3 regions of the Solibacillus sp. FSL R7-0668 genome follow, and region 2 is predicted to be linked to each of the others. Evidence: riboswitches for the same ligand, from Rfam matches in the RefSeq annotation. Region 2 holds a riboswitch; each other region holds the start of a gene.

Region 1 (10,531 bases), 740 kb from region 2:
ATTGCAAAACAATACTGCCTTGATGAAGGCCATTTTAACACAAGAGCAAACGGTGCGTATTTTTAATCTAGATGGCATCGAAGTGATTAGCATTAATGATATTACCCCAATCGCAGCATTTCCTGATGGCAACGATTATCGTGCGACGCTTATTAATGAACAATCAATAGATGGGAAGGATGCTTTTGTTGTCCATAAACTTGTACAAATTGGTCCGTTTCATGGTGTGATGCAGCTAATTCATCCGTTAACGACTTTTCAAGCGATGATGAAGTATATTTTAACGACGATTATTATCGTAGGTATCGGCGCATTAGTATTCTCGGTTTCCATTAGCTATTATTTGGTTAATCTACTTATGAAGCCCCTTGTACAACTGCGCGATGCGATGAATTTAGTCCGCAATGATGGCTTTAAGGCACAGCCTGAATTTCAATATAAAGCTGATGATGAAATTGGCGACTTGCTTCATATGTATCGAACGTTAATGAATGAGCTCGAAATTTCGTTTACTAAGCAACAGCAATTTGTGGCCGATGCTTCCCATGAGCTACGGACGCCTATTCAGGTAATTGAAGGGCATTTATCGCTTCTTTCACGTTGGGGCAAAAATGATCCGCAAGTATTAGATGAATCATTACACACATCCTTGACTGAAATTACACGCATGAAAAAGATGATTGAAGAGCTGTTACAGCTTGCGCGGAATGAAGAGGTCGATGAATCCAAAAGCGCGGATGTCGAAATCGTATATGAAGAAGTAAGCAAAGAGCTGCAGCAGCTTTATCCAACGGCACAGTTTGAGTTTCATGTTATAGGACAGAAGGAAACCGCCGCCATAACGGAACATGCACTCACACAAATTTTCCGAAATATTATGAGTAATGGGATACGTTATAATCGCAACGAACCAAAAATTCAAACAACCGTAAATTATACAGAGCGTGCTATTTTTGTGACGATTGCTGATAACGGGATTGGCATTGCCAAAGAACATATCCCGTATATTTTTGATCGTTTATACCGTATTGATGAGTCACGAACGAATGCGATTACAGGTACTGGGCTCGGATTAAGCATTACTAAAATGCTCCTCGAAAAATATCAAGCAGAGATAAATGTCGAAAGTACGTTGAATAAAGGGACGGCATTTGTAATTAAATTACCAAAGAAGTAGAGTAAATATAGTGCTTCTTCATGGAATTTCAATGGTTCAAGAAAAAAAATGCTTATTTTTCTAAAAATAGTTGTATTTTTTGTGAAGAGTAGTAAGATTGAGATGGAAAAAATGTTCTCTAGCGCGTTCGAATTACTTTCTTTCGGTCAGCGATAAAGAATGGTAAAATATTATTTAATTTATTTTGGTAGATAATAAAGAAAATCTTTATTATCGACAGCAGAAAAAACAGCTTTTTGAATAGTAATAATATTATTCAAGAAATGTTTTTCTAAGTAAATTATTGGAACAGCCATAAGGCAAAATTTGGAGGTTATTTTCATGTCGAACAATGTATTACCTGCAGGTTCTCCATGGTCAGCGTTTTCTGGTCCTAACTTAGGTTATGTATTAGAGCAATATGACTTATTCCTGCAATCTCCTGAAGAAGTTGAACCGGAATTAGTACAATTATTCCAAGCTTACGGTGGTCCTGTATTTGTAGATGGTCAAGCGCCAGCTGCAACAGGTGCAGTAGCAGGTTCTGGAGACTACAAAAAAGTATTAGCTGCCGTTAAATTAGCAGCATCAATTCGCGAAAACGGTCACTTAGCTGCGGATTTATATCCACTTAAAAACCGTGAATTAGACACTTCTCGCATTGAAGTAAGCGGATTCAATTTAACTGATGCAGACCTTGCTGCCATTCCGGCTGAAGTATTCTTCACGTCCGTGCCAGCAGGTGTTACAAATGGTAAGCAAGCAATCGACTATTTAAAATCAGTTTATACTGACAAAGTTGGTGTTGAAGTAGCACACTTACAAAATGCTGAAGAGCGCGCTTGGATTGAAGCTCAAGTGGAAGCTGGCGCATTCAAACAAACACTAGCTGCTGACCAAAAGAAAGCGGTTTTAGAACGCCTAACTCGCATCGAAAACTTTGAAAAATTTATTCATAAAACATTTGTAGGTCAAAAACGTTTCTCTGGTGAAGGTTTAGATACTCAAATTATTTTATTAGATGAAATCATTAAAGGCTCAGAAGCAAAAGGCGTGAAAGATGTACGTATTGGTATGGCTCACCGTGGTCGCTTAAACGTGTTAACGCATGTATTAAACAAACCATATGACATGATGTTCTCGGACTTTGCACATGTTTCTAATGACCTATTCTTACCGGAAGATGGTAAGTTAGAAATTACAAAAGGTTGGACGGGCGACGTTAAATACCATATGGGTGCTTCTTACACATATGATTCTGGTTTAAACGTCAAATTAGCTTACAACCCATCTCACTTAGAAGTTGGGAATCCGTTAGTTATCGGTGGCGTTCGTGCTGCACAAGATGATACATCAGCTCCAGGCTTTGCAAAACATGATGATTCTAAAGCATTAGGTATCCTATTACACGGTGATGCTGCATTCGCAGGTCAAGGGATTGTTACAGAAGGCTTTAACTTCTCACAAGTTGAGGGCTTCAAAACAGGTGGTACTGTTCAAATTATCGCTAACAACATGATCGGTTTCACAACGGAATTATTCGATTCACGTTCTTCTAACTACGCATCTGACCCAGCTAAAGGGTATGATATTCCAGTAGTTCACGTAAATGCGGATAGCCCAGAAACAGTGGCTGCTGTTGGTCGCTTTGTAGCAGAATACCGTGCGAAGTTCAAAAAAGACATCGTAATTGATTTAATTGGTTACCGTCGTTATGGTCACAACGAAACAGATGACCCAACAGTAACAAACCCAGAAACATATAAATTAGTATCTAAACATGAGCCAATCCGTGCTTTATACGGTGCTGAATTAGCAGCAGCTGGTGTATTATCAGCGGACGAAGTAAAGGCGCTTGATACGAAAATCTATGCTGAAATGCAAGCTGCATACGATCACGTAAAAGCAATGGCAGAAAAAGACGAGCACAAAACGTTAGAAATGCCAGAAGAATTAAAAGTTGAATTCCCAGAAATCGACACAACTGTTGATGCTGAGCGTTTAGCAAAAGTAAACGAAGATTTATTAGTATTTGCTGATGGTTTCGAGCCACAAAACAAATTAGGCAAAATCTTAGCAAAACGTCGTGATGCATTTGCTGAAGCAAAAATTGACTGGGGTCATGCGGAAACATTAGCATACGCTACAATTACGCAAGACGGCACACCAGTTCGTTTCACTGGTCAAGATGCACAGCGTGGTACGTTCTCTCAACGTCACTTAGTATTACACGACAAAAACAACGGTTCTGAGTTCACACCATTACACCATGTAGAGGGCGTTAAAGCTTCATTCACTGTTTACAATTCACCACTTACTGAAGCTGGGGTTGTAGGTTATGAATATGGCTACAACTTAGAAAACGAAAACGTATTATCTGTATGGGAAGCACAATTCGGTGACTTCTCAAACATGGCACAAGTAATGTTCGATAACTTCATCTCAAGTGCACGCTCTAAATGGGGTCAAAAATCTGGTTTCGTCATCCTTTTACCACATGGTTATGAAGGTCAGGGTCCAGAGCACTCATCTAGCCGTATGGAACGTTACTTACAATTATCAGCTGAAAACAACTGGTTCGTAGCAAACTGTTCAAACGCAGGTAACTACTACCACTTATTACGTCGTCAAGCAGGCTTACTTGGAACTGAAGGCGTTCGTCCATTAGTAGTTGTTTCACCAAAATCTTTACTACGTCACCCATTAGCTGCAGCATCTGCTGAGCAACTTGCAACAGGTCGCTTCCAAGAAGTAATCGAGCAAGAGGGCTTAGGTAAAAACGTAGAAGCAGTAGAAAAAGTATTACTTGGTTCAGGTAAAGTGATGATTGACCTTGCTGAACGTGTGAAAGATGGAGAAGGCTTCGATCACTTACACATCGTACGTGTTGAGCAAATCTATCCATTCCCAACAGCGCAAGTAAAAGAAATTATCGCGCGTTTCCCAAATGTGAAAGAAATTGTTTGGGTACAAGAAGAGCCGAAAAACCAAGGTTCATGGACTTATGTTCTTGAAACATTATATAATATCGCTGAAGGCAAAAAAGTGCGCTATGTAGGTCGTCCTGCAATGAGCTCAACTTCTGAAGGTGACGGCGATTCACATAAAGCAGCTCAAGCTAAATTAGTGAACGAAGCACTTGAAAAATAATCTCTGTCTTTACGATAAAAGACAATGACAGCAAGCAATTTAGATATAGTTTGATTGAAATACGGCTACTTCATAAAATGGAGTAGCCAGCTATACGAATATGTATAGCGTTATTAAAGGAGGATATTAACGTGGCTGAAATTAAAGTCCCTGAGTTAGCAGAATCAATTACTGAAGGTACAATTGCCCAGTGGGTGAAAAAAGTTGGAGATCGCGTAGAAAAAGGCGAATTCATCGTAGAATTAGAAACAGATAAAGTAAACGCTGAAATCATCTCTGAGGAAGCAGGCGTATTAACACAAATTTTAGCTGAAGAAGGCGATACTGTACTTGTAGGTCAAGTAATCGCAGTAGTTGAGGCTGGCGAAGGTGCAGCACCAGCTCCAGTTGAAGCAAAAGAAGAAACGGCTCCAGCACAAGAAGCGCCAAAAGCAGCACCAGCTCCAGTAGAAGTTGAAGAAACGTCTGGTGAGCGTGTAATCGCATCTCCAGCAGCACGTAAATTAGCTCGTGAAAAAGGAATTGACTTAGCAGCGATCTCTCCAGTAGATCCACAAGGTCGCGTACGTGTACAAGACGTAGCAGCGCATGGTACGGCACCAGTTGCTCAAGCAGCAGCACCAGTAGCAGCTACAGCAGGCCCAATGATCTTCACGCCTGCTGGTGAAACAGACCGTGTAACAGTTGAAAAAATGTCTCGTCGTCGTCAAACAATTGCTAAACGTTTATTAGAAGTAAAACAATCAACAGCAATGTTAACAACATTCAACGAAATCGACATGACAAACATCATGGCATTACGTAAACGCAAACAAGAGCAGTTCGTGAAAGCAAACGACATTAAATTAGGTTTCATGTCATTCTTCACAAAAGCGGTTGTTGCAGCACTTAAAAAATATCCATATGTTAACGCTCAAATCAATGGTGATGAAATTCACTTAAACAACTTCTTCGATATCGGAATCGCGGTTTCAACTGAAGAAGGTCTAGTTGTACCAGTAGTTCGTGATGCTAACGCTAAGAACTTCGCTGAAATTGAGAAAAACATTGCTGAATTAGCAGGCAAGGCTCGCGACAAAAAATTAGGCTTAAACGACATGGCTGGTGGTTCATTTACAATCACTAACGGTGGTGTATTCGGTTCATTAATGTCTACACCAATCATGAACGGTACACAAGCTGGTATTTTAGGTATGCACTCAATCGTTAACCGCCCTGTAGCTGTAAACGGTGAAGTACAAATCCGTCCAATGATGTACGTGGCATTATCTTATGACCACCGTATTATCGATGGTAAAGATTCTGTAGGCTTCTTAAAAACAGTTAAAGAAATGATCGAAAACCCAGAAGATTTATTATTAAACTCATAAGAAACCCGAAACCCCACAATCGCTGGAATATCAGTGTTTGTGGGGTTTTTTCGATAGTTTTATGGAAATGAATAACATCAAATGTTAAATGAGACGAGCAATAGGATAAATCGAATAAGTAGGTAGGAATGGTAAATGGAAGGGGGGATAGGGTATTATATATGCTATTAAAGAGGTTGATTATAATAATTGACTGCCAATAGGTTGATCTAGTATAAACAGTACACTGAATTAATTAATATAAAATGCTGTAGCGTGCTCTTATGCTACAGCCAAGTAATGTATAAATGCGCAAGTGAAAAAGTAGACAAAAAAACCAGCAAATGACTGCTGGTTTTGTCTTTTTTAACTTAATAGGACTTGTTATTGTTATTTGAAAATTGACCAGAAGCTTGCATTTTGTTAGCTTCTGCTTGTTGCAGTTGTTGTTTAATTTGGTTAACATCAGTTTCACTTCCGAATTCCTCGTTCATTGAATTCGGTGATGCAAAACGACCAGAAGCTTGATTTTTGTTCGCTTCTGCCTGTTGGATCTTTTGTCTAATTTGGTTTACGTATTCGTTGTTATCATATGACATGTAATTCACCTCCCGAAATTAGTCTGTACAAAAGAATATTAATTATCCTTAGATTTTTTTGGCTGGAAATTAAGCTAAAATTTATTACTCAAAAATCAAGTATAGCTTTTCTTTTAAGGGATATTTTAGCGTTGGAAGTGAAGACTAGGTTGAATAAAAACGCAAAAAAAGATATCAGGAACACAAAATAAAAGGTATAAGAAAAAAGTCCCCAGTTTAAACTGGGAACAAATTAGCAGATGCTATTCTTTAGAATATTTTAAGTGTAATGGCGGCGGAACAAGCCATCCTTTTTCTTTATTCATACGTAATAATTTTGCGCCAAGCTGTGCCTTAGCTAAATGGAATTGGCCATACATTAATGCAATATCTTCGCGTAAAGAAATGCCCATTGCTTGACTACATGCAACTAACCCAGCAGCAATGTCAGCCGAAAGTGCAGCGCTAATTTCTGGATCATTAAATCTTGCACCCGGTGGAATATCTTCTACCCTCGCTACTGGACGTTCTGGAGGAGCAAGTGGTAATCCAACCCCATTACTTTTTAAAATTTTCTCTAATATTTTTATTTCTTCACGTGCTACTTGAATCGCATCTTCTATAAACTTTTTTAAATCGACATCACCGGTATGATTATAAAATGTTTGAAATCCCGCAATCATTCCATAATCTACCATTAAATTAGACCAAACAGTAAATACCTCTCCATAGTGCAATGGTTCATCTTTAGGGTTTCCAGATAGTATTCCCAAACTCCATCTTCCTTTCATTTTCATATTCATACAAGGATTATTATGGGGAAAATAAAATAATTAATACATGAAAACTTAAATTTTGATACTTTTGATTCTTTCACAAAGTAATTTCCATTTAAAACACCTAAGCATCCGTTTAAGAGAACAATATTATATATAACAAATCTAAATTTGCCCATGTAAATGGTTTTAGTAAATAAGAGTGCGCCATGAAAAGTAGGAATTTATCATGAATTTGATATGGATTTGAGTAGTATAAAGGGCTTTTTTAAAAACTTAAGTGCATAAATGAACCCACATTGCAATAGTAGATACTATTTCAGCAATTTTTAAGCATAACTTGTTGTAACAAGGAATAGTAATAAATAGAAACAACTTTTCGAAAATTGCTTATTGACGAAATTGTGTCACTCATGTAAGATTAACATATCAATTTCATAACAAAACCTCACAAACTTGTGAGGTAGAGGCGCGATATTTATTAGTTTTGATGGAGCCAATGAGCTGGCTAAGAAGTTTGAAAGAAGGAAATGTCGCCGAAGTGTTATTAAAGCTCGAGTTAATAATGCTGGGTCTGCAGTGAATAAGTGCAGAACTGTCTCAATCGTCACCCCGGATGATTGAGTTGTGCTATCTCAAAAAGGGAATGTAGAGGATTTGGGCTAACTGTACACGTATAACGACCTAAAGACTTCTTTTAGGTCGTTTTTAGTATACATAAAACCCAAAAATTAAAAAATAAGGAGAGAAATGCTATGAAAAAGAAGCTATTAATATTCTTAACAGCCATGATGACAATGCTCGTATTAGCAGCATGTGGTACAGAAGATGAGGGAACTACTAGTACTTCTGGTACGGATCAAAAGGTTTTAAAAGTCGGAATGGAAGCAGCCTATGCACCATTCAACTGGTCGCAAAAAGATGATGCGAACGGTGGGGTAGCGATTAAAGACTCTAAGGAATTTGCAGCAGGCTATGACGTAGAATTTGCGAAGAAAATTGCTGATGGTTTAGGGATGAAGCTAGAAATCGTGAAAACGGATTGGGACGGCTTAATCCCTTCATTACAATCAGGTGCCATTGATGTCGTAATCGCGGGGATGTCACCAACGCCTGAGCGTAAAGGAACAATCGACTTCACTGAAAACTATTACACAAGTGATTATGTAATTGTAGTAAAAGAAGATGGCCCTTATGCAAATGCCGAAACATTAGAAGACTTCTCAGGTGCTAAAATTACGGGTCAACAAGCAACAACACACTATGATGTAGTTGATCAAATTCCAGGTGTCAAAAAGCAAGTAGCTGGTACGGACTTCGGTGCGATGCGCGTACAATTACAATCAGGTGCTATTGATGGCTATGTATCAGAGCGTCCAGAAGGCATCTCTGCTGAAATGGCATTAGAAAACATTAAATATATCGTTCCAGAGCCAAATTTCGAGGCAGATCCATCCGCAACGGCGATTGCAGTAGGTCTTAAAAAGGGCTCGTCGTTAACAGAGCAAATCAACAAAGTATTAGCAGAAATTTCGGATGAAGAGCGTCAAAAAATGATGGAAGACGCAATTGCAAACCAACCAGCAGCTCAGTAAGTTGCTAAACAAATAGGTTGTCTTGCCGGCAAACGTGCGAGACAACCTTTTGTGATTTTAGGATACACTTTTATCCTAAAAAGTGTGAAAGTAGAAGGAGGACAACTCGATGGTATTTTTAGAATCTGTATGGAGCTTGTTTACAAACAACTGGGATTTATTCCTACGCGGTGCATGGACAGCATTATTACTGGCAATTATCGGTACAATTTTTGGAACATTCATAGGCTTTTTTATCGGTATTATGCATACAATTCCACAGCGTAAACGCAATGCCAAAACTATTCTTTTAAAAATCTTTAACTTTTTATTAACGGCCTATGTTGAAATATTCCGTGGTACGCCAATGATTGTTCAGGCGATGGTCGTATTTTACGGCTTAGTATACTTAGGTATTGATATTGACCGTTTCTTAGCTGCGTCAATCGTCATTAGTTTAAATACAGGTGCTTATATGGCCGAATATGTGCGCGGAGGCATTATGTCCATCGACAAGGGGCAATTTGAAGCAGCTCAAGCGATCGGTATGAACCACTTACAAACGATGATTCATATCGTTATTCCGCAAGTCGCGCGCAATATTTTACCGGCAACAGGCAACCAATTCGTCATGAATATTAAAGATTCCTCTGTATTAAGTGTTATCTCAGTTGTTGAGCTATTCTTCACAGCGAACTCAGTAGCCGGCAGTAATTACCGCTATATCGAAGCATTCTTTATCGCAACAGTGCTGTACTTCATTATGACGTTTGCTGTAACGCGTATATTACTAATGTTCGAGAAGAAAATGGACGGACCAGAGAGCTTCAAAGTGGAGCTTATTACGGGGAACAAGCTAGAAAAGGATGGTGAATAATATGTCAGTTGTTATTGATATTCAACATTTAAATAAAAAGTTCGGCACAAATGAAGTATTAAAGGATGTCAACTTCCAGGTAAATAAAGGGGAGGTTGTTACATTAATCGGTTCGTCAGGCTCAGGTAAATCAACGCTTCTACGCTGCATCAATTTACTTGAAACACCGTCAGCTGGAGCTATTATTTATAACGGCGAAAACATTCTAAATGAAGGCCATAATATTGAAAAATACCGTACACATCTAGGTATGGTATTCCAGCAGTTTAACTTATTTAATAACTTAGATGTGTTAAATAACTGTATCGTTGGTCAAATGAAAGTATTAAAGCGCTCAAAACAGCAAGCAGAGCAAAATGCGATGAAATATCTTGAATTAGTTGGCATGGCCGCCTATAAAAATGCCAAGCCAAAGCATTTATCAGGTGGACAAAAGCAACGTGTGGCGATTGCACGTGCACTGGCAATGGACCCAGACGTTATGCTCTTTGACGAGCCAACTTCAGCCCTTGATCCAGAAATGGTTGGGGAAGTATTAAAGGTTATGCGACACTTAGCGGATCAGGGGAACACAATGTTAATTGTAACGCATGAAATGGAATTTGCGAAGGAAGTTTCAGATCGCATTGTCTTTATGGATAAGGGGGTCATTGTGGAGGAGGGCACGCCAAACGAAGTACTCGTAAACCCACAACATGACCGTACGAAAGCATTCCTTAAACGAACATTACGCTAAACGGTGCACCAAAATGACGGATTAAGCGAAATCGAATTATCTAATCATCTCATAAAAAAAGCTCACAATACTGCGAGCTTATTTTCGTGAATTGTATTCGCTTATAATGATAAATATAATTGCAAAGGCAATCGCAATAGCAAAAAACCACATCGGAACACTACCAAAAGCCATCTAATATACACCTCTCGTTTGTGAGTGTAACACGGAATATAGCGTCAAATCAAACTTCTGCAAGCAAAAATAGGATGATAGACTTTCATCTCGTACGAAAATCGTATAAAATAGATAAGAATGCATATATGTAAAAGTGAGGTTATGAATATGTTACATTT
Region 2 (10,531 bases):
AAAACCGGTGATCGCGGCGATTCATGGTGCGGCATTAGGTGGAGGATTGGAGCTTGCGATGGGCTGTCATATGCGATTCGTCACTGAAAATGCGAAGCTTGGCTTACCAGAGCTTTCATTAGGCATTATTCCTGGCTTTGCAGGTACACAGCGTTTACCACGTTATGTTGGGGTAGCTAAAGCGGCGGAAATGATGTTTACAAGTGAACCAATTTCAGGTACAGAAGCAGTCAATTGGGGATTAGCAAACCGTGCATTCTCCGATGAAGACTTATTACCAGAAACACTTGTGATTGCAAAAAAAATTGCCAAAAAGTCACCAATCGCATTAAAAACAGCCATTCAAATGCTGCAATATTCAAAAACAGCTTCATTTTACGATGGGGTGGCAGCAGAGGCAAATAGCTTTGGTGAAGTATTTGTATCAGCTGATGCAAAAGAAGGCATTCAAGCATTTATCGATAAACGTGAGCCAGTATTTACAGGTAAATAAACCGTTCATACGGATTAAATTAAAAAGCTTTTAGGAGGTCTAGATTATGAATATTTATGTATTAGTAAAACGTACTTTTGACACGGAAGAAAAAATCGTCGTTACAGGCGGTAAAATTCAAGAAGATGGTGCTGAGTTCATCATTAACCCATACGATGAGTATGCAATTGAAGAAGCTATTCAAAAGCGTGATGCATTAGGCGGTAAAGTAACGGTTGTCACAATTGGTGGCGAAGATGCTGAAAAGCAATTACGTACAGCTTTAGCGATGGGCGCAGATGAAGCCGTGTTAATTAATACAGAAGACGATTTAGATGAATTAGATCAATATTCAGCAGCTTATATTTTAGCGGAATATTTAAAAGACAAAGAAGCAGATTTAATTTTAGCGGGTAACGTGGCAATCGATGGTGGTTCAGGTCAAGTGGGACCTCGTTTAGCAGACCTACTAGGCATTAACTATGTAACAACAATTACTTCATTAGAAATCGATGGCACGAACGTGAAAATTGTTCGTGATATCGAAGGGGACTCTGAAGTATTAGAAACTTCTTTACCATTATTAGTAACAGCTCAACAAGGGTTGAATGAGCCTCGCTACCCATCTTTACCAGGGATTATGAAGGCAAAGAAAAAGCCGCTTGCAGAACTTGAGCTAGATGATTTAGATATCGATGAAGATGATGTTGAAGTAAAAGTAGAAACAGTAGAAATTTATTTACCACCACAAAAAGCAGCGGGTCGCGTATTATCAGGAGACCTTTCTGATCAGGTAAAAGAATTAGTAAGCCTATTACACAACGAAGCAAAAGTTGTCTAACTTCTTAACCAATTATGTCAATTCATAATTGAATCATTGAAAACGAAATTAATCGAAGTTTTACGAAGATGGTAATGGAGGGATATTCATGTCAAAGAAAGTTTTAGTGTTAGGTGAGGTTCGTGAAGGGAACTTACGTAACGTTTCATTCGAAGCAATTGCAGCAGGTTCAAAAATCGCTGATGGCGGTGAAGTAGTAGGATTATTAGTGGGGGATGCCGTAGCAGGTCTAGCAAACGAGCTAATCGCATATGGGGCAAGCCGTGTCGTTACAGTGGAGCATCCACACTTAAAAAATTACACATCTGATGGCTACAGCCAAGCCATTTTAGCTGTTATTGAGCAAGAAAAACCAGAAGCAATCGTGTTTGGTCATACGTCATTAGGAAAAGACTTATCACCAAAAATCGCGTCTCGCTTACAATCTGGTTTAGTTTCAGACGTAACAGAAATTGAAGGCGCTGGTGATGACACAGTATTCATCCGTCCGATTTATTCTGGTAAAGCGTTTGAAAAAGTAAAAATCAAGGACGGTGTAATTTTTGCCACAATTCGTCCAAACAATATCGCACCGTTAGAAAAAAATGCAGGTCGCTCAGGTGATGTATCTGCAGTGAATGTAGATATTACAAACTTACGTACAATCATTAAAGAAGTTGTTCGTAAATCAACTGAAGGTGTAGACTTATCTGAAGCAAAAGTAGTGGTTGCAGGAGGTCGTGGTGTAAAATCAGAGGAAGGCTTTGAGCCATTAAAAGAGCTTGCAAACTTACTAGGTGGTGCAGTTGGTGCTTCTCGTGGTGCATGTGACGCGGAATACTGTGATTACTCATTACAAATCGGTCAAACGGGTAAAGTTGTAACACCTGATCTTTACATCGCTGCTGGTATTTCTGGAGCAATCCAGCACTTAGCAGGTATGTCGAATTCTAAAGTAATCGTAGCGATTAACAAAGACCCAGAGGCGAATATCTTCAAAGTAGCGGACTATGGTATCGTAGGCGACTTATTCGAAGTTGTGCCAATGTTAATCGAAGAATTCAAAGCTTTAAAAGTAAACGCATAAAAAGTAACAGCTTCCTCAAATGAATTGTGGAAGCTGTTTTTTGATCCAGAAGTGTTATTATTTTTTTGTAATGTAAAGATAGATTAATTTCATCGTGTTTTCCAATGCCTCGTAATGCGTGCGTTCCATGCCGTGTGAAGCATGAACACCCGGTCCAATTAAGGCACCTTTAATATTATTACCACCACGCAATGCAGCGCTTGTATCGGAACCATACATTGGATAAATATCAACCGCGTATTGCAAGTTATTTTCTTGTGCCAATTCAATAAATGTTGAAGTCATTTCGTAATCATACGGACCACTTGAATCCTTAGCACAAATCGAAACATCGTATTCTGTACAGCTTAAATCATCACCGATACAGCCCATATCAACAGAAATATATTCCGTAATATCAGCAGGAATATACGATGAACCATGACCAACCTCTTCATAGTTAGAAATGACAATTTTCACGGGATACGCTGGCACGATGGCTTCTTGCTTCATAATTTCAAGTAGCGCTAATAAGCATGCCACACTGCCTTTGTCATCAATGAAACGAGATTTCAAAAAGCCACTTTCTGTTACAGTCGTTTTCGGGTCAATAAAAATAAAGTCTCCAACGCCGATGCCAAGCTTTAACACATCGTCCTTTGTTTTTACGCGTTCATCGAGACGCACTTCCATAAACTGAGGTTCACGTTTTTTGGATTTACTATCTTCAAAGACATGTACTGATGGACTTGTGCTTAGGATTGTACCGCTATATGTTCTGCCGTCTCTAGTACGAACAAATACATATTCGCCATCCCAAGTTGGAACGAGCGGACCACCAAGAAGTGTGAATTTTAGTGTGCCATGACCAGTAATCGAACGTACCATAGCACCGAGTGTATCCACGTGCGCAGATAGTCCGATTACCTTCCCTTCATTGGCCCCTGGAATCGTAATAATTCCTCCGCCCTTTAATGTGCGTTCAAATGAATAGCCTGTTTGATGAACAAATGCTTCAATCGTATTCATAATTTCATGGCAATAGCCAGTAGGACTATGTTGCTGTAATAAGTCCGTCGCGATTTGAAGTACCCGTTCTTTATTAATTGTAATCACTGTAATTCCCTCCAGTTATGTATTTAGTCTATAGCTTACTCTACTTTTTGATAGAAGAAAAGTAGTGGGTTTGTTCTTAGTTTATTTGTATGAAGGAGTGCTAAAGCTTGTCACAGCTTCCGGTGATTTGCCATGAAATCCAATTTCCGCGAGCATTTTATTATTTTCTCATTACCAAATCATGCTATACTACAAGCATATTGGAATTAAGGAGGCTATTTTAAAATGGCAATTGTACACGGTACAGATCAAACTTTCGCACAAGAAATTTCAAATGGTGTAGTTTTAGTAGACTTTTGGGCAGCATGGTGTGGTCCATGTAAAATGATCGCTCCAGTTCTTGAAGAATTAGATGCAGAAATCGGTAACGACGTAAAAATCGTAAAAGTAGATGTAGATAACAACCAAGGTACTGCTGCTGAGTATCAAATCATGTCAATCCCATCATTATTATTATTTGTAGATGGCCAATTAAAAGCAAAAACAGCTGGCTTCATGCCAAAAGAAGCGTTAATCGATTTCATTAACGACAATAAATAAGTTCCGTAACGAAGTCGTATGCCTTTAAGGGTGTACGGCTTTTTTCTTGCCTTTGAATCGGGTACACTAGATAGTAACGACACAGTGTATAGGTGAGAATATGAATGCAATCATTAAAGCAAAATTAGAAATTTTACCGGCTGAACCCGGCTGCTATCTAATGAAGGACCGCCAAGGCACAATCATTTACGTGGGCAAGGCAAAGATACTAAAAAACCGTGTGCGCTCGTACTTTACAGGCAGTCATGATGGAAAAACAGCGCGCCTAGTAAGTGAAATTGAGGACTTTGAATATATTGTTACGTCCAGTAATTTAGAGGCACTCATTTTAGAGCTTAATCTTATTAAGCTTCATGATCCAAAATATAATATTAAACTAACTGATGATAAGACATACCCATATATCAAAATTACAAACGAACGTCATCCACGACTCATTACAACGCGTAAAATCAAAAAGGATAAGGCAAAATATTTTGGCCCTTACCCAAATGCTTATGCAGCGAATGAAACAAAAAAGCTATTAGACCGCTTGTATCCTCTTCGAAAGTGTACACATATGCCCAATCAAGTTTGTCTGTATTATCATTTAGGACAATGCTTAGCACCGTGTGTAAAGGATATCGAGAAACAAATATATGATGAAATGATTGAAGCGATTACCAAGTTTTTAAATGGCGGGGTCGATGAAATTAAAGAGGAACTCCAGCAAAAAATGCTTGAGGCGGCGGAAAATTTAGAGTTTGAGCGAGCGAAGGAATTTCGTGACTTGATCACCCATATTGAGAGTATTATGCAAAAGCAAAAAATGGTGTCGGACGATTTAACCAATCGCGATGTATTTGGCTATGCCGTTGAAAAAGGCTGGATGTGTGTGCAAGTGTTTTTTGTGCGCCAAGGGAAGCTAATTGAGCGAGATGTATCGGTTTTTCCGATTTACAATGAGCCAGAAGAGGAGTTCCTAACCTTTGTTGGACGTTTTTATGAGCCTTCGAATCATCTTTTGCCGAAAGAAATTTTTGTCCCTCATACAATTGACGAATCGATTTTGCAAAAGCTTTTAAATACAAAGGTAATCATTCCGAAACGAGGTTCGAAAAAAGAGCTCGTTGATTTAGCAATGAAAAATGCAGGCATAGCCATTCAAGAAAAATTCCAGCTAATTGAACGTCAAGAAGAGCGAACAATTGGTGCCTGTGAAGCATTGGCAGAAGCGATGAATATTTCGATTCCTTTACGAATTGAAGCGTTTGATAATAGCCATATGCACGGAGCGGATCCCGTGTCAGCGCTGGTTGTTTTTATAGATGGGAAGCCGGCTAAAAAAGAATACCGTAAATACAAAACGCGTGAAGCCGCAAAGCATGATGATTATGGGGCGATGGCAGAGGTCGTACGCCGTCGCTATACGCGCGTACTTCGTGAAAATTTGCCGTTACCAGATTTAATCGTAATCGATGGTGGGAAAGGGCAAATGGAAGTGGCACGTGAAGTGATTGAAGACGAGCTGGGTCTCATAATTCCAATTGCTGGTCTTGCAAAGGACGACAAGCATAATACGTCACAGCTATTATTTGGTAACCCACCTGAAGTCGTACCATTAAAGCGTACTAGTGACGGATTTTATTTATTGCAGCGCATTCAAGATGAGGTACACCGATTTGCGATTACGTTTTTACGTCAGCAACGCCAAACAAATGCAATTCAATCTGTACTAGATGAAATTGATGGTGTCGGGCCAAAGCGTAAGCAACAATTGATGAAACATTTTGGCTCGGTGAAAAAAATACGTGAGGCAAGTGAGTTACAATTACATGAAGCGGGTATGCCACCAAAGCTAGCAGAGGCGATTTATCAACACTTTCATAACCCGTCATTGAAATCGAACTAGAGCTATGCTAAACTATTGATAATTCTATATATTCGAACGATAGAGGTGCAGTATTCAATAGTACATTGCTGGAGGAAGGCCATTTCCAAAGAAAGCAATCGAAAGGGGAGACTGCCGAAGTGAAGTGCGTATTGGTCACGTATTTTGCTGGTTTTGCATTTAAGAGATGTAAGGCTGTCAGAGCATGATGTTCTGGAGAGCTATCCTAAAAGATATTTTCATTATATTTGTCTTGACGGCGACTTTCCATGAACATGGAAGGTCGCTTTTTTGATGGATAGAAAATAGTACAACAAAAGGAGTGCAAATGCATGCAAACAATTATTGCAAAATTTGGTGGTCCGGCAATCACGACAGCCGAAAAAATTAGGGATGTCGCAAAAAAAGTAATAAAGGAGCAGGCAAGAGGCATACACTTAGTTGTTGTGGTTTCTTCGATGGCTTCGATTCGACGAGAGCTACGGCAGTTTGCGCATGATATTACGGATGAGCCTTCAAAGCGTGAAATGGACGTATTAATTGCTACTGGAGCGCAAATGACCAGTGCGTTATTAACGATGGCCATACAAGAACTAGGCGGAAAAGCAGTATCACTTTCTGGGTGGCAAGCGGGGATTAAAACGAATGATACGCATCGAAATGCACGAGTAGAAGACGTTGATGTGTGTCGTATTCAAGCACATTTAGCTCGAGGTGAAATTGTCGTTGTGTCTGGCTTTCAAGGGATAACGGAGGCGAAGGATATTACAACATTTGGAAAGGGTGGCTCGGAAACTTCAGCAGTTGCACTTGCAGTAGCGCTAGAAGCAGAGCGCGTAGAGATTTATTCCAATGTGGATGGTATTTATACCGCTGATCCTCAAGTCGTGGCGCATGCCCGAAAATTACCGGAAATTTCATTTGATGAAATGCTTGAATTTGCAAATTTAGGTGCACATATCCTACATCCTCGTGCGGTAGAGTTAGCAAAGCAATTTGAAATACCGCTTGTCATTCGTTCAAATGAGCAGGACGTGGATGGGACGTTAATTAAAGGAGATGTAGACATGGAAAAAAACTTAATTGTGCGCGGTGTTGCGTATGAATCGGATATTATTCGTTTGACAATCGGCTATAATTCTTATGAAACCGCATCATTAGCAGAGGTATTCAATACGTTAGCAGAAAATGAAATCAATGTGGATATTATTGTGCAAGCAGTGATAGATGGTATAAAGCCAACGATCTCCTTCACCATTGCAAAGGAAGAGTTTGCAGAAAGCTTACGCGTGTTAGAGGCAAGTAAATTATCCTTAGGCTTTAGCTTTGCTGATTTTGAAGTAGGCTTAGCGAAAGTATCTATTGTAGGTTCGGGGATGGTATCGAATCCTGGTGTTGCAGCGCGTATGTTTGCACGATTAGGCAAGGAGCATATTCCTGTGAAGATGGTAAGTACTTCTGAAATTAAGGTGTCAGTTGTTGTGCCACAGGATGAAATGGTACGCGCGGCGAATGCACTGCATGATGAATTTAATTTAGCGGTATCAGAGATTACTGCTTCCTAACTAAAAATGCCGTTCGTGGATTGACTAAGTCCATGAGCGGCATTTTTTATGTCAAACCAATTCCTTTAAATCCCACTTTAAAGTAAATTTCACATAGTTTTTCTTTTCGTTTCTTTCGTCATAGCATTCTGTTAAATAGCCTAATTGCTTTTGCTTTTGCTCGGCTAAAAAACCAGCTTCTAAGCGGAAACAGCGATGCTCGATATTTAACGAATGGTGCTCAGGTGTCATCAATATGTAATGGGCTTCATCCTTCGTTTCTTTTTCTAACATAATACTTCCCCAGCCTGCCTCGGTAAAGAATGATGGTAGTTCATCTAATGAAAATAATGGAAATTTCCGTGCTAGTTCTTTTCCTGCCCAATATAGAACATCGTCTTCGTGCTTTCCTAAAATGGAATGAAGTAAGTGATCCCGAATGATTTCATAGCCAAAAGATGGAATCGTTTTCATTTTTAATTCTTCCATAGTAATAATCCCTCTTTCATAAATTTTCTTATAATTTTAATTCTTTAGTAAGAAATGTGGTTATAAGTAGAAAATATCCAACTCAAAACAGCTTAAAGACGCCTTTAAAATGATTACTAAATATCACTAGTTGCCTTGACGCTAGTATCTGTTGAGAGTACAATGGACATGTCATAATATTGTACCATGATGAAATATGCAGTCAACAAACAGTGTCAACAATTTCGTGACGTTGTTTATGTATATTTCAAGTACTAAGGGGGGTAACAGTTTTGTCGAAAGATCGTGAATTTTTATGGCGCCGCTTACACTCGTTACTAGGTGTAATTCCTGTCGGGTTATTCTTGGTGTTCCACTTAAGTTTGAACTTCACTGCAATTGGCGGTGAAGAAGCTTACAATAACGCTACTGGCATGATGGAATTAGTGCCACACTGGTTATTGTTAGTAATGGAATGGGTTATTATTTATATCCCACTTATGTTCCACGCATTCTACGGAGTGTATATTGCATTCACTGCTACACACAACACGAAGCGTTTTAGCACATTCCGTAACTGGATGTTCGCTTTACAACGTTTCACAGGGATTTTCCTAGTGATTTTCATTGCTTGGCATATTTTCCAAACTCGTGTACAAAAAGCATTAGGTGCTGAAGTTGACTTCAACATGATGGCTGAAATCGTTGACAATCCATTAATGTTAGCATTCTACATCGTTGGTATCGTATCAGCAACATTCCACTTAGCGAACGGCTTATGGTCATTCTGCGTAAGCTGGGGGATTACACAGTCTAAAAAATCTCAACAAATCTTCACTTATGTATCTTTATTAGTATTTGTAATTTTAAGTATCATGGGTGTTGCAGCAATCGTATCTTTCATTTAATTCTTAATTAGATTTCTACATAGTTAAGATAATGATTGGATCGAACTAAAATGTGAGTAAATGTAATAAGCAATTTATTGAGGAGTGAGAAATAATCATGGCAAAGAGTAAAGTTATCGTCGTTGGTGGCGGTCTTGCAGGCTTAATGGCTACGATTAAGGCAGCTGAAGAAGGTACTGCAGTTGAGTTATTCTCGTTAGTTCCAGTTAAACGTTCACACTCTGTTTGTGCACAAGGCGGAATTAACGGAGCAGTTAATACAAAAGGTGAAGGGGATTCTCCATGGATTCACTTTGACGATACAGTATATGGTGGCGACTTCTTAGCAAACCAACCACCAGTAAAAGGTATGTGTGATGCTGCTCCTGGCATTATCCACTTAATGGACCGTATGGGTGTAATGTTCAACCGTACGCCAGAAGGTTTACTTGACTTCCGTCGTTTCGGCGGTACATTAATGCACCGTACAGCATTCTCTGGTGCAACAACTGGTCAACAATTACTATACGCACTAGACGAGCAAGTTCGTTCTCACGAAGTAGCTGGTTTAGTAACGAAATATGAGCACTGGGAATTCCTTGGTGTAGTTATGGATGATGATGGCGTTTGCCGCGGTATCGTAGCTCAAGATTTACGTTCTGAAGAAATTAAATCATTCCGTTCTGATGCTGTAATCATGGCAACAGGTGGTCCTGGTATTATCTTCGGTAAAACGACAAACTCTGTAATCAACACTGGTTCAGCAGCATCAATTGTTTACCAACAAGGTGCTTCTTATTCAAACGGTGAAATGATTCAAATTCACCCAACAGCGATTCCTGGTGACGACAAAAACCGTCTAATGTCAGAATCTGCTCGTGGTGAAGGCGGTCGTATTTGGACTTACAAAGACGGTAAGCCTTGGTATTTCTTAGAAGAAAAGTACCCAGCTTATGGTAACTTAGTACCTCGTGATATCGCAACTCGTGAAATCTTCGACGTATGTGTAAACCAAAAATTAGGTATCAACGGTGAGAACATGGTATACCTAGACTTATCTCACAAAGATCCACATGAATTAGACATCAAATTAGGTGGTATCATCGAAATCTACGAAAAATTCGTAGGGGATGACCCACGTAAATTACCTATGAAAATCTTCCCAGCAGTTCACTACTCTATGGGTGGTTTATGGGTAGATTATGACCAAATGACTGAAATCCCAGGTTTATTCGCTGCTGGTGAATGTGACTTCTCACAACACGGTGCGAACCGTTTAGGTGCGAACTCATTATTATCTGCGATTTACGGTGGTATGGTTGCTGGTCCAAATGCTGTTAAGTACATTCAAGGTCTTAAGAAGCATGCAGAAGATTTACCAGAAGAAATCTACACACGTCGTGTTAAAGAAGAGCAAGAAAAATGGGAAGCTATCCTTAAAATGGATGGTACAGAAAACGCTTACCTACTTCACAAAGAACTTGGTGAGTGGATGACTGATAACATGACAGTAGTGCGTGTGAACTCTAAACTAGAGGAAACATATGCGAAGTTAACTGAGTTACAAGAGCGTTGGGAAAACATCAACATCAACGACACACAAAAATGGTCGAACCAAGGTGCTCACTTCACTCGTCAGTTAAAAAACATGTTATACCTTGCTAAAGTTATGACGAAGGGTGCATTATTACGTAACGAGTCTCGTGGTGCACACTACAAACCAGAGTTCCCAGAGCGTGACGATGAGA
Region 3 (10,531 bases), 2.5 Mb from region 2:
TTACGCTTAATTAGAGTGCTTTGATTAAATTTTCTTTGAATTTTTCAAACTTCGCACCATCATGTCCAAAATAACCCATACTGCGTGTAACAAATACAAGCATCTTTTTACCACTCGCAAAATGCATTTCTGCGAATGGACCTGCTTCTTCTAATGATTGGACTTTCGTAATGGCGGGGTTATAAATGATTAGGCTTTCAGCGAATTGCTTTTTAAATTGAGTAAATGCTGTCGTTCCTTGTAAAATCAAAATCTGGGGTTGAAATTCTTCTAATACCTCTTGGAATATTTCTTCCCCACGTGCATAATCTTCCGCATCCTCTTGCTTTGTCCATTTCGCATCATCAAGTGACGCTAATTGATAAGCATTTAATGCCGTATAGAGTAACGATTCTCCGCGCTTTTCCAACCACTCTTCAAATTGCAAGGAACCTTGAAATTCACGCGGCGCTCGATTTAGCTCATCTAAATATTCACGCTTTAATAATGTACGATTCATAAGAGCTTCTGCAAAAAACTTTTCATTATCATCCTCTACATAAAGCTGAGGCACGGTATTTGCACTTACTAGAAAAATACGTGATTTATAAGGATTACCCTTTGTTAAAAATGGTCTAAATTTCACCGTATTCTCTTGTTCAGCGATCAACCATTGATGCATTTTTTTATAAAACCCCACTGAAATAGGCATCCGCTTCTTCACTTCCTTAATAAGCAACCTTCACAAATAGCTTGTCTACCGCCTGCTGTAAATGTGGTAGTAATCGCGCATTCGGATGGTTTTCTTCAACTTGTTCTAGAATACTTCTATAATACCATTCTTGCTGCTCTTTTGGCGCATTGAAGTTCTCCCATAAGCCTTCTCCAAATTGCTCTAGCTCTGCAAAAATAGAGTTCACATTATGCGTTTTTTCAGCCAGTAGTATCGCCAGCTCGTCAGGTGATTTTTCTTTTATACTTGCGATTACAAATTCTTTACGGGTTTGCCATGAATAGCTTTTTGGCATTTCAGTCGTTGCCTTGACAAGCGCTAACACCTCTAACCCAAATAGCTCAGTTAATTCGGCTTCACTTGCTACATGATCTTCTAGAATATCATGTAGCAACCCGGCTGTAACTACGCTATCTCGGTAGCCGCTATGTTTTAATATTCGGGCTACTCCAAATAAATGGGTCGCATACGGAATTTGCATGGCTGTACGTCGTCGCCCGTCATATTTCAGTGCAATAAATTGTGTTGCTTTGTCTACTAAATTCATATTCGCTCCCCCTCTTTTATTATAGCATTTCCACTATCTCCATTTAGAATTTTATGTGACTAATTGTTAAAACATTCAAAAATTCGTATAAAAAAAGAAACCTCGGTTAAGAGATTTCTTTTTGGATTATTTATTCGTTAAATCACATTGATCTAACGGCACGATTTTTGTTTTATGTTTTACTTTATAGCCAATCCATAATAATGCGAATAAGGGTAAGCCAATATACGACACAATAACGCCGTACCAGTCAATGCTGTCTCCCATAAAGGCCATATAATTTTGCCCTAATACGACAATCATACAAAGCGCAAATGCAAATAACGGTCCAAATGGGAAGAATTTCGAAACGTACGGTAAGTCGCTTAATGAGTTGCCCTGTGCAACATACGCGCGACGGAAGCGGTAATGACTAATCGCAATACCTAGCCAAGCGATGAAGCCTGACAGCCCCGAAGCATTTAATAACCATATATAGACAACCCCATCACCGAAGAAGGATGCTAAAAAGGACAGACAGCCTACTGCCATTGTCGCTAATAATGCATAAATCGGAACACCACGTGTATTGACCTTTTGGAAAATCTTTGGCGCTTTTCCGTCCACTGATAATTGGAATAGCATACGGCTTGCTGCATATAACCCCGAGTTACCAGCAGAAAGCATCGCTGTTAAAATAATGGCATTCATAACGGATGCCGCAAATGCAATACCTAAGTTTTCAAATACTAATGTAAATGGACTCGTCGCAATATCCTCTGATAGTAAACGTGAATCCGTATATGGAATTAATAAACCAATCGCACCAATGGCGAAAATGTAGAATAATAAAATACGCCAAAACACAGAACGTACTGCTTTTGGAATATTTTTTGCTGGATCATCTGTTTCCCCAGCCGTAACACCTAGCATTTCAGTTCCTTGGAATGAGAAGCCAGCTGCTAAGAAAATACCGAACATGGCCAGGAAGCCGCCGTTAAACGGTGCATCATCAGCAAAGAAGTTTTTGAAGCCTACTGGATCATTTCCTCCTAATAGACCAAAAATCATTAAGAAGCTGACAATGATGAACACAATCACCGTGACAACCTTAATCATTGCAAACCAATACTCTGCCTCACCGTAAGCCTTTACGGATAATAAATTAAACGTTAATACGACAACAATAAATAAAACGGTCCATACTAATGATGAACTATCTGGGAACCAATATTTCATAATTAACGATACGGCTGCGATTTCAGCAGCAATCGTAATGGCCCAGTTATACCAATAATTCCAGCCTAGCGCAAAGCCTAATGCCGGATCAACGAATTTTGTTGCGTACGTACTAAATGATCCTGAATTTGGCATGAATGCAGCCATCTCCCCAAGTGATGTCATTAGGAAGTACACCATAACCCCAATTAATGCATAGGCAAGTAAGGCACCACCTGGGCCAGCCTGTGCAATCGCACCACCAGACGCTAAAAATAGCCCCGTACCAATTGTTCCACCTAGCGAGATCATCGTAACATGACGACTTTTTAATCCACGCTTCAGCACTGGTTTGTTACCAAGCTGATTGATTTTATTTTCACTCATGACTAAATCTCCTTGTAATGCTTTTTGGTAAAATGAAAAGCCGCCACAAGTTATGTGACGGCTTATTAAAACCTCAGAACTTGAAAGATAGCTCAACACATGCACGACACATGTGACAGTTCTGTTCCTTATCGAAAACAGCCCCAGCATTGTTTTTAAGAAGAAAAACAACACTTCGGCAAACATTCCTTTCATAAAGCTTCACCGATTCTTCCCAATCTCCGCTATACTAATCTTAATGTTTGCGACCTCTACCTCACTTTCATGAGGTATACCTATTTAATTCAACAATGTAAATCAGTCTATCATAACAACTTTTTGATAGCAATGACTTTGAATTTTTCTTACTTTTTAGAGAATTCACTCTTCTATTGCGAGTTGTTATAGTAACAATTATTTAGAGAAGGAGCTAGATTATGAATACCGAACAAGTAAATTATCAAAGCAAAAAAATACTATCAAACAAGCAGTTGTTATTTTTTATGATTGTCATTTTTTTATTTGCTTCAACATTACGAGCACCGATCACCGTTGTTGGTCCAATTACCTCATTTATTCGTGATGGACTAGAAATTTCAAATGGGTTAGCGGGCTTTCTAACAACGATTCCACTATTAGCTTTTGCTGTGGTGTCACCATTTGCGCCGCGTATTGCACGAAAATTTGGCATGGAGTGGACACTATTTTATTCAGTGATTTTATTGTGTACAGGTATTATTTTACGTTCGATTGGCGTAACATCATTGCTTGTACTTGGGACAGTATTAATTGGCGTAGCAATTGCCTTTGGTAATGTGCTCATTCCGAGTTATTTTAAATTAAAATTCCCATTACATATTGGTTTGTTAACGGGTATTTATACAGTGTCCATGAATATTTCATCTGGGGTTGCAGTTGGATTAAGTTTTCCAATTGCCCAATCTGCTGGCTGGCAAATTGCGCTTGGCTTTTCCATTATTTTAGTGCTCCTTACACTTATGGTTTGGCTACCGCTATTGCGTAATTCTAAAGTGGAAATGCACACCTCTTCCGTACAAACTATACAGAAAAGAATGTGGCAAAAACCTCTTGCTTGGGCCATTGCTGGAGCGATGGGCTTTCAATCATTTATATTCTATTGTAGTGCGGCATGGATTCCAGAAATATTTATTAGCCAGGGCTTGGATGCGACGTCAGCTGGTTGGATGGTATCAGTCATGCAGTTATCCCAAATTCCGATGACGTTTATCGTTCCAATTATTGCAGGGAAAATGACATCACAGCGCCCGATCGCTTTCTTATTTACGATTTGCTACCTCATTGGGTTTAGTGGGCTATTATTTGAATGGACAAGCCTTGCAGTCATCTGGATGATTTTTTTAGGCTTTGCAGGTGGTGCTTCTTTTGGCTTTTGCCTCATGCTGTTTACATTGCGGACGAATACCGCCTTTGAAGCAGCTGAATTATCAGGATTTGCACAAAGTATTGGCTATTTAGTCGCAGCAATTGGTCCCGTATTATTTGGATTTGTTCACGATGCTACGGACAGTTGGTTAGTACCACTAGTGTTATTTATTATTGTAGCGGTCCTACTATTTATTACTTCGTTTATAAGTGCAAAAAACCGTACAATATAACCAAACATATGTACCCTTTTGTGTTATACTAGGTGTAAGTAAACTAAAGGAGTACAATTGCATTGCGGAAAAAGAGAAGACGAAATAAAAAGCGCATACCGATCTTCCCGCTTTTGTTCATTGCATTAGCAGGATATGCCGGCTGGTCTGTTCACCCTACTTTTGAGGGCATTGGTTACGGGATTGCTTGCTATTTCGTACTATATATCATGTTAAAGCTTTGGCTGAAGTCACGGAAAACAGCCAAGCTTCGTAAATCGGGCATTCGGGAAGTTGACCAAATGAGCGGTGAAGACTTTGAACGTTTTTTAGGGGAGTTATTTAAGCGCCGCGGCTTTAAAGTGAGCTATACCGCTACAAGTGGCGATTATGGGGCAGACTTAATTTTAAAGGATGGTCAAGATGTGATTGCGGTTCAGGCAAAGCGCTATTCAAGCTCGGTTGGTGTCAAAGCCGTACAGGAAATTATCGGGGCAGTCAAAATGTACAACGCCACAGAAGCTTGGGTTGTAACGAACTCGCACTTCACCAGACAAGCGGAAAAATTGGCGGACATTAACGACGTCTATTTAATCGATCGCGAAGAATTGATTCAGTTGATTTTAAATAAAAAGTAAGAAAGAGGCTGGGACATAAATAGTTCTGGTCCACACAAAAAAACGAAATGACGCCATGTCATTTCGTTTTTTTGTGTGGCGAAGTGAAAATGGAGGGCCCCATTACCCCCTTGCCACGTATTTCCGGATATTCACGGCCATCAATGCAATGCCCGTCTCAATCTCGACCTTCGATTCCCCACGAACCGAAAATCGCGTGAAACCTAAATTAGCTTTCAGAAATCCAAAAACTGGTTCTACATCTGTTTTGCGTTGCGCATACAAATGTCCAGCTTTTTCTTCTGAAAGCTTCATGCGTACATATTCTTTTTGTTGTGCCCAGCGCACATTCACCGCCAGTTTCCGATGCTTACCTTCCTCGGCTTTTGTACAATTAGCACGAAACGGACAACCTGTGCAGTTTTCACATTCATACACTTGGAACGTACGCTCAAATCCGTCTTTATCTTTTCGTTTCGACGTATAGCGGAACGTTAACACTTGCCCGTTTGGACACGTATACGTATCTGTTTTTTCATCATACGCCCAGTTGCTCGTTTTGAATGGATCTTGTTTATATTTTTTCGTCTGTTCTTTTCGGAATTGGTTATACGTGATGAGTGCCTCACAGTGGCGCTTCTCTAAAATATCCTGATAATTGGCTTCGCTGCCATACCCAGCGTCCGCCACAATGTGTTTCGGTAAGGCAAAAAAATCCGTTTCGATGCGATCTAAAAAGGGCGTCAATGTTTTCGTATCCGTTGGGTTCGGGTAGACGCCGTATGCCAATGTGTATTGTCCTTCTGTCGCAATTTGTACATTATAACCTGCTTTTAATTGACCATTCTTCATATAATCGTCTTTCATGCGCATAAAGGTCGCATCTTGATCGGTCTTCGAATAGCTATTCCGTGTGCCGAAAATCTCAAAATCACGCGCGTACTTTTCTTTGCGTGTGACCCATTCCGATACTTGTTTCAATAGTTGCTTCGGTGTTTTGCGGGCACTTCGTAACGCTTTTCGTTCTTCGGCTTGCGTAGACGCTTCGATTTTTTCTGTATAATCGGCAACCACTTCTTCTAGCTTTTCTGCCATTTCTTTTAACTCAGAAATTGATAATTGTTCGTCTGATTCGCGCTCAATGGCCGGAATGATTTGGTGTTGAAGCAGTTCTTCATACAAACGGTTTGATTTTTCGATGAGACTCGCCTCATATTTTTCAATCGCACGTTTCCACACAAACGTAAATTTATTCGCATCTGCTTCGATTTTTGTACCATCAATGAAAATGGCTTCTAGATCAATGAGTTTTTCCTCAACCAATTGGCAACGGAATTGCACGAAACATTGGCGAATTAATTCCTGCATCACGGGATGAACACGGAAGCGATTAATCGTACGATAACTTGGTTCGTAGCCTTGCGCAAGCCACATCATGCGCACGCTATCTTTTGTTAAATCCTCGATACGACGCCCTGAAAACGTCGATTGTGTGTAGCCACATAAAATAATTTTCAACATCATACGTGGATGATACGAAGGGCAACCTGTATGTTGGATAAATGGCGCAAATGCTTCATTGGGAATACTTTCAACCAATTCATGAATGACAAACGCAATATCATTTTTTTGTAATTTGATTTCTAAATCAAGCGGTAAAGTTAATTGATTCATGTTATAATCTTTAAACATAAGGACACTTCTTTCGTTTTAAATTTGGTGGTAGGATACTTAAATTTTAACAAAGACGTGTCTTTTTTTGTACTCAAAATCAAAGCCCCTGGAAATTTTACTGTTCGTAAAATTCCAGGGGCTTTTCAGTTAGAGGATGGGTTTTGTCCCAGCCTCTTTTAATACGGCTGTTGTTGATAAAAATAATTTGGTTTTTTCACCGTGTTGTTTATTGGTTGATGATAAATCGAAGTTGTTGCTGGTGACAATGGTGGCACAAGCCATACCCAGTTGCCTGTTACCTCCCGCTGATGATCCTGCTCTTGCTGTTGGAATAACTGAAATTGCTGGGCGGCTGTATGGTGATCCACAATGCTGACACCTGCTTTTTTATAGGAATGCAGCACCGCTAAATTAAGCTCCACTAACGCACGGTCCTTCCATAAAGAAGCATTTCGAGTTGTATCTAGCCCCATTACTTGTGCGACTTCTGGTAAAAAGTTATAGCGGTAATCATCCGCTAAGTTGCGGGCGCCGATTTCCGTACCCATATACCAGCCGTTAAATGGTGCTGCTTGATATTCTACACCCGCAATCGTAAAGCGCATGCTCGAAATAATGGGTACGGCATACCATTGCATCTGTAGCTCACTAAAATCATAATCCGGATGCGTAATCTCCACCTCTAATACGGCTTGTGACGGAAGCTCAAATACTTGTGGCTCCCGATCATCTACTTGAATCACAAGTGGCAGTACATCGTAATTTGTATATTTCCCTTGCCAGCCCAACTGCTCACAAACCTTCGTAAAATCAAGCGAATCCGAGTCCCCTATAATGCCTGCTTCGGTTTCATAGCCCGCATAACGAATGAGCTGATGATTCCAGATGCGCACACGTGTCGGGTCAAATATTGAAATGGCCGGTCGAATTTTGCCATCATTTGTTGCATAGTTGATATGTGCTACCAATGCCTCGAAAATTTGCTGTTCTTCTAGTAATTCTCGGCGATCAAACACGGTTAAGCTGTTCCAAAACAAACGCCCAATGCACTTATTGCTATTGCGCCAGGCAACACGTGCTCCATATGTGAGTTCATCGGTTGTTAATATAAAATCCGGTTGTTGTGCCTGCTGTAGGCGCTGCTCAAGCCAAGCGTCTGACTGCTTTGTTTCTTGTTTATATAAATGAAGAAATTCAATTCGTTGCTGTAATGTTTCTGTAAGCGTTTGATTCATGTATATGACGCCTCCTTACAGTTCATTGTGGCTTGTTTTTTAGCGAAACTCAACGCACATGGTAGCACATAAAACATGTATTTTTCATATATGACTAAAAGTGTTCAAAATCAATAAATTCCTACACACTTTTCTATTCATAAAGTGGAAGGCGCCAAGGTTCTTCTAACGGATTAAATTTCACAACTTTCGTCAAATGGAGCGTAAATTCATCATCTAAGGAATCTAGCCCGTAAACGAGCAAGCTATCTCCATTATTATAAGCGGTATACAATTCGCCCTTTGAATCCTCTAATACCCAGCTATCCAGTTCCTCTTTTATTTTTTCTCGGTCATAATCAATCATTATTTCTGTATAGCGCTCTCGCTGTATAAATGGCCAATCCATTTTCCAACTTGTTTTATTCACTTGTTTCATAGACTTTATGATGACAGGCTCATCATTCAATAAAAGTATCGGTTTATCCTTATTAGAATTTTCCAAGTTTGAAGGCCGGAACTTTACCGACTTCTCAACCGTTTCATGATTTAAAAAGCCTGCAACAACGAGGGTTGGTTTTTCTGCCTTTATAGGGATAAACATTTCTTTTATGGTCTTTTGTTGCTGATCCTCAGAAGTTGAACCTAGTGCTGAAATCACACCATTATTCTCACCAAAATAGCGACCAAAAGTAAAATTCGTTGCAAGTAGCTCGCCATTTTCAGCTTCAATTGTATAGGCTACATCTACTTCTGGTGGTGTATGAACCTTTGCTGATAGCTTCGTTTCTTTTAATGGCTTTGTAAAAGCAGTTGTATAGTTAATTTCCGTTGCAGATGGCGAAAATCGCGCTTCTTCAAATGTGACGCTTACATTTTGCTGTGCATATGTTGCGTTTTGTAAATCCACGATTGTCATCGAGGCTAGCGCTTTTTCGATTGGAATCGGAATGTCCATATCCCAATTACCTTCCTTGCCATTGATGTCCCGAATTTGCCATTTTAGTAGCACGTCCTCTGTCACGTTGGGTGTTCTCAATTCGAAAAAGCCGATATCCCCTTCTTTGTAGCTCCACGATCCGTAATCTTCTTGTGGCAATTCCTCATTGTTTTTATTCACAAATTTCATGTTATTCTTTTCGTTCCAATTATCAAAATGGGGATTTTTTATCTTGCCATTTTTATCGATAATTTGATATGTGAAGGCAATTCGCGTTGAATCTGCCATTACCTCATCCACCCGTACCGTTAGCCCGTTGCTCGTCACCTCATAATTGACCGCTTCTACAAATCCAAGTATCTCTGCCTCCTGTAAGCCTGTATCTACCAGCTCAGTAGAAAAGAAGCTCGTAATCAACTGCGCAAAGCTGGGACTGACTGCCGTCAAAATACCAACAGACAAAACCGCTGCTGCCGCGACACCTGAGCCAACTTTCCAAAGGGTACGTTTTTTCTTATACGGCTTTACTTGTGCTAAAATTTGCGCTTCAAAATCATCTGGTAACGTTGGTGCTTGAAGGGTGTCTTTTAAAAATTGATCTTCCCCTTCAAATAACGCAACAATCTGCTGGCAGCTCCCACATTGTTTGAGGTGTTTTTCAATGTTTTGCTGTTCCTCTTGAGTTAATAATTGATCCGCATATTGTGTTAGCTTATCCACGCTCGGACAGTTCATAATATTCGCCTCCCTCTTTTACTTGCTGACGCATTTTTTTCTTGGAACGATGTAATTTATTGCGTACATCCGACACTGAAATATGCAGCAGCTCACTAATTTCTTCATAGCTGCATTCATTGTTATAGCGCAACAATAAAATCATCCGCTCCTGTTCAGGTAATTGGCTCAACAATCGTTCTAATTGCCGCTCTCTTTCCCTTTTCAAATACACGACTTCCGGGTGATTTTTTTCAACGAGCTGCTCATCTTCAATGGGCTCATTCTTATATTGATATTGTTTTTTTCGTAGCTCATCCATACAATGGTTCATCGCAACACGGTATAGCCAGCTTTTAAATGAGCCCGTTGCCTTATAGTTTGCTAGTTGTTCATAAATTTTAATGAACGCTTCCTGTACAAGGTCCTGCGCCAGCTGTGCATCATACGTCATGCGTAAAATCGTGGCATAAAGTGGGTTTTTATATGTTTGAATAATTGCTGCAAAGGCATTTTTATCCCCTGCCAATACTTTTTTTATAATCGCTTGATCGTCCATCCTCTTCCCTCCTTCATTTACTATAACGGGTTGAAGAGCGAAATCATTTCACTATGTATGAATATTTTCACGAAAATAGATTTTGCCTATGTAAAAGAAGTATTAATAAAAAAAGAAAACCCATTACTCATTCATTTGTAAATTAAATGAGTAAGGGCTCTCGCAATCCAAGTAGATCCATAATCAAGCAATGGGAATTTTAGTATTACTCGTTGCTAGCAATTCCTCTAGTGAAAAAGATCGCTGCCATCCTGCCAAAACAGTTTACAACAGCGCTATTTGACGCTGATTATGATTATGAACCGATTTATAAACAGGCACTAGCGCAAACAATGCGTGTCGTGATTCCGTACAATATTCGAAATGAAGGCGAAC

Evidence for each region. A riboswitch is a leader RNA that binds a small molecule or an ion and turns the genes downstream of it on or off. The one in region 2 is predicted to bind lysine.
Region 1: another riboswitch for lysine. It lies ahead of MKX47_RS09800 (transporter substrate-binding domain-containing protein); the one in region 2 lies ahead of MKX47_RS13785 (aspartate kinase).
Region 3: another riboswitch for lysine. It lies ahead of MKX47_RS01430 (amino acid permease); the one in region 2 lies ahead of MKX47_RS13785 (aspartate kinase).

Annotation. Positions count from the first base shown of each region.
Region 1 is NZ_JBBOUU010000001.1:2,014,710-2,025,240, reverse strand. It holds gene MKX47_RS09825 (HAMP domain-containing sensor histidine kinase) at 1-1,177, shown strand, start outside; gene MKX47_RS09820 (2-oxoglutarate dehydrogenase E1 component) at 1,499-4,306, shown strand; gene odhB (2-oxoglutarate dehydrogenase complex dihydrolipoyllysine-residue succinyltransferase) at 4,438-5,676, shown strand; gene MKX47_RS09810 (gamma-type small acid-soluble spore protein) at 6,027-6,254, opposite strand; gene MKX47_RS09805 (DUF3231 family protein) at 6,497-7,006, opposite strand; lysine riboswitch at 7,466-7,650, shown strand; gene MKX47_RS09800 (transporter substrate-binding domain-containing protein) at 7,765-8,604, shown strand; gene MKX47_RS09795 (amino acid ABC transporter permease) at 8,714-9,460, shown strand; gene MKX47_RS09790 (amino acid ABC transporter ATP-binding protein) at 9,462-10,196, shown strand; gene MKX47_RS09785 (DUF6501 family protein) at 10,521-10,531, shown strand, end outside.
Region 2 is NZ_JBBOUU010000001.1:2,751,433-2,761,963, reverse strand. It holds gene MKX47_RS13815 (enoyl-CoA hydratase) at 1-493, shown strand, start outside; gene MKX47_RS13810 (electron transfer flavoprotein subunit beta/FixA family protein) at 540-1,313, shown strand; gene MKX47_RS13805 (electron transfer flavoprotein subunit alpha/FixB family protein) at 1,402-2,379, shown strand; gene MKX47_RS13800 (M42 family metallopeptidase) at 2,437-3,480, opposite strand; gene trxA (thioredoxin) at 3,700-4,014, shown strand; gene uvrC (excinuclease ABC subunit UvrC) at 4,115-5,905, shown strand; lysine riboswitch at 5,938-6,116, shown strand; gene MKX47_RS13785 (aspartate kinase) at 6,217-7,449, shown strand; gene MKX47_RS13780 (YslB family protein) at 7,501-7,917, opposite strand; gene MKX47_RS13775 (succinate dehydrogenase cytochrome b558 subunit) at 8,190-8,804, shown strand; gene sdhA (succinate dehydrogenase flavoprotein subunit) at 8,902-10,531, shown strand, end outside.
Region 3 is NZ_JBBOUU010000001.1:281,662-292,192, reverse strand. It holds gene MKX47_RS01440 (RNA 2'-phosphotransferase) at 11-661, opposite strand; gene MKX47_RS01435 (HD domain-containing protein) at 708-1,259, opposite strand; gene MKX47_RS01430 (amino acid permease) at 1,386-2,843, opposite strand; lysine riboswitch at 2,924-3,105, opposite strand; gene MKX47_RS01425 (CynX/NimT family MFS transporter) at 3,260-4,459, shown strand; gene MKX47_RS01420 (restriction endonuclease) at 4,522-5,076, shown strand; gene MKX47_RS01415 (IS1182 family transposase) at 5,179-6,747, opposite strand; gene MKX47_RS01410 (nitric oxide synthase oxygenase) at 6,906-7,964, opposite strand; gene MKX47_RS01405 (DUF4179 domain-containing protein) at 8,098-9,618, opposite strand; gene MKX47_RS01400 (RNA polymerase sigma factor) at 9,596-10,156, opposite strand; partial or broken gene MKX47_RS01395 (transposase) at 10,375-10,531, shown strand, end outside.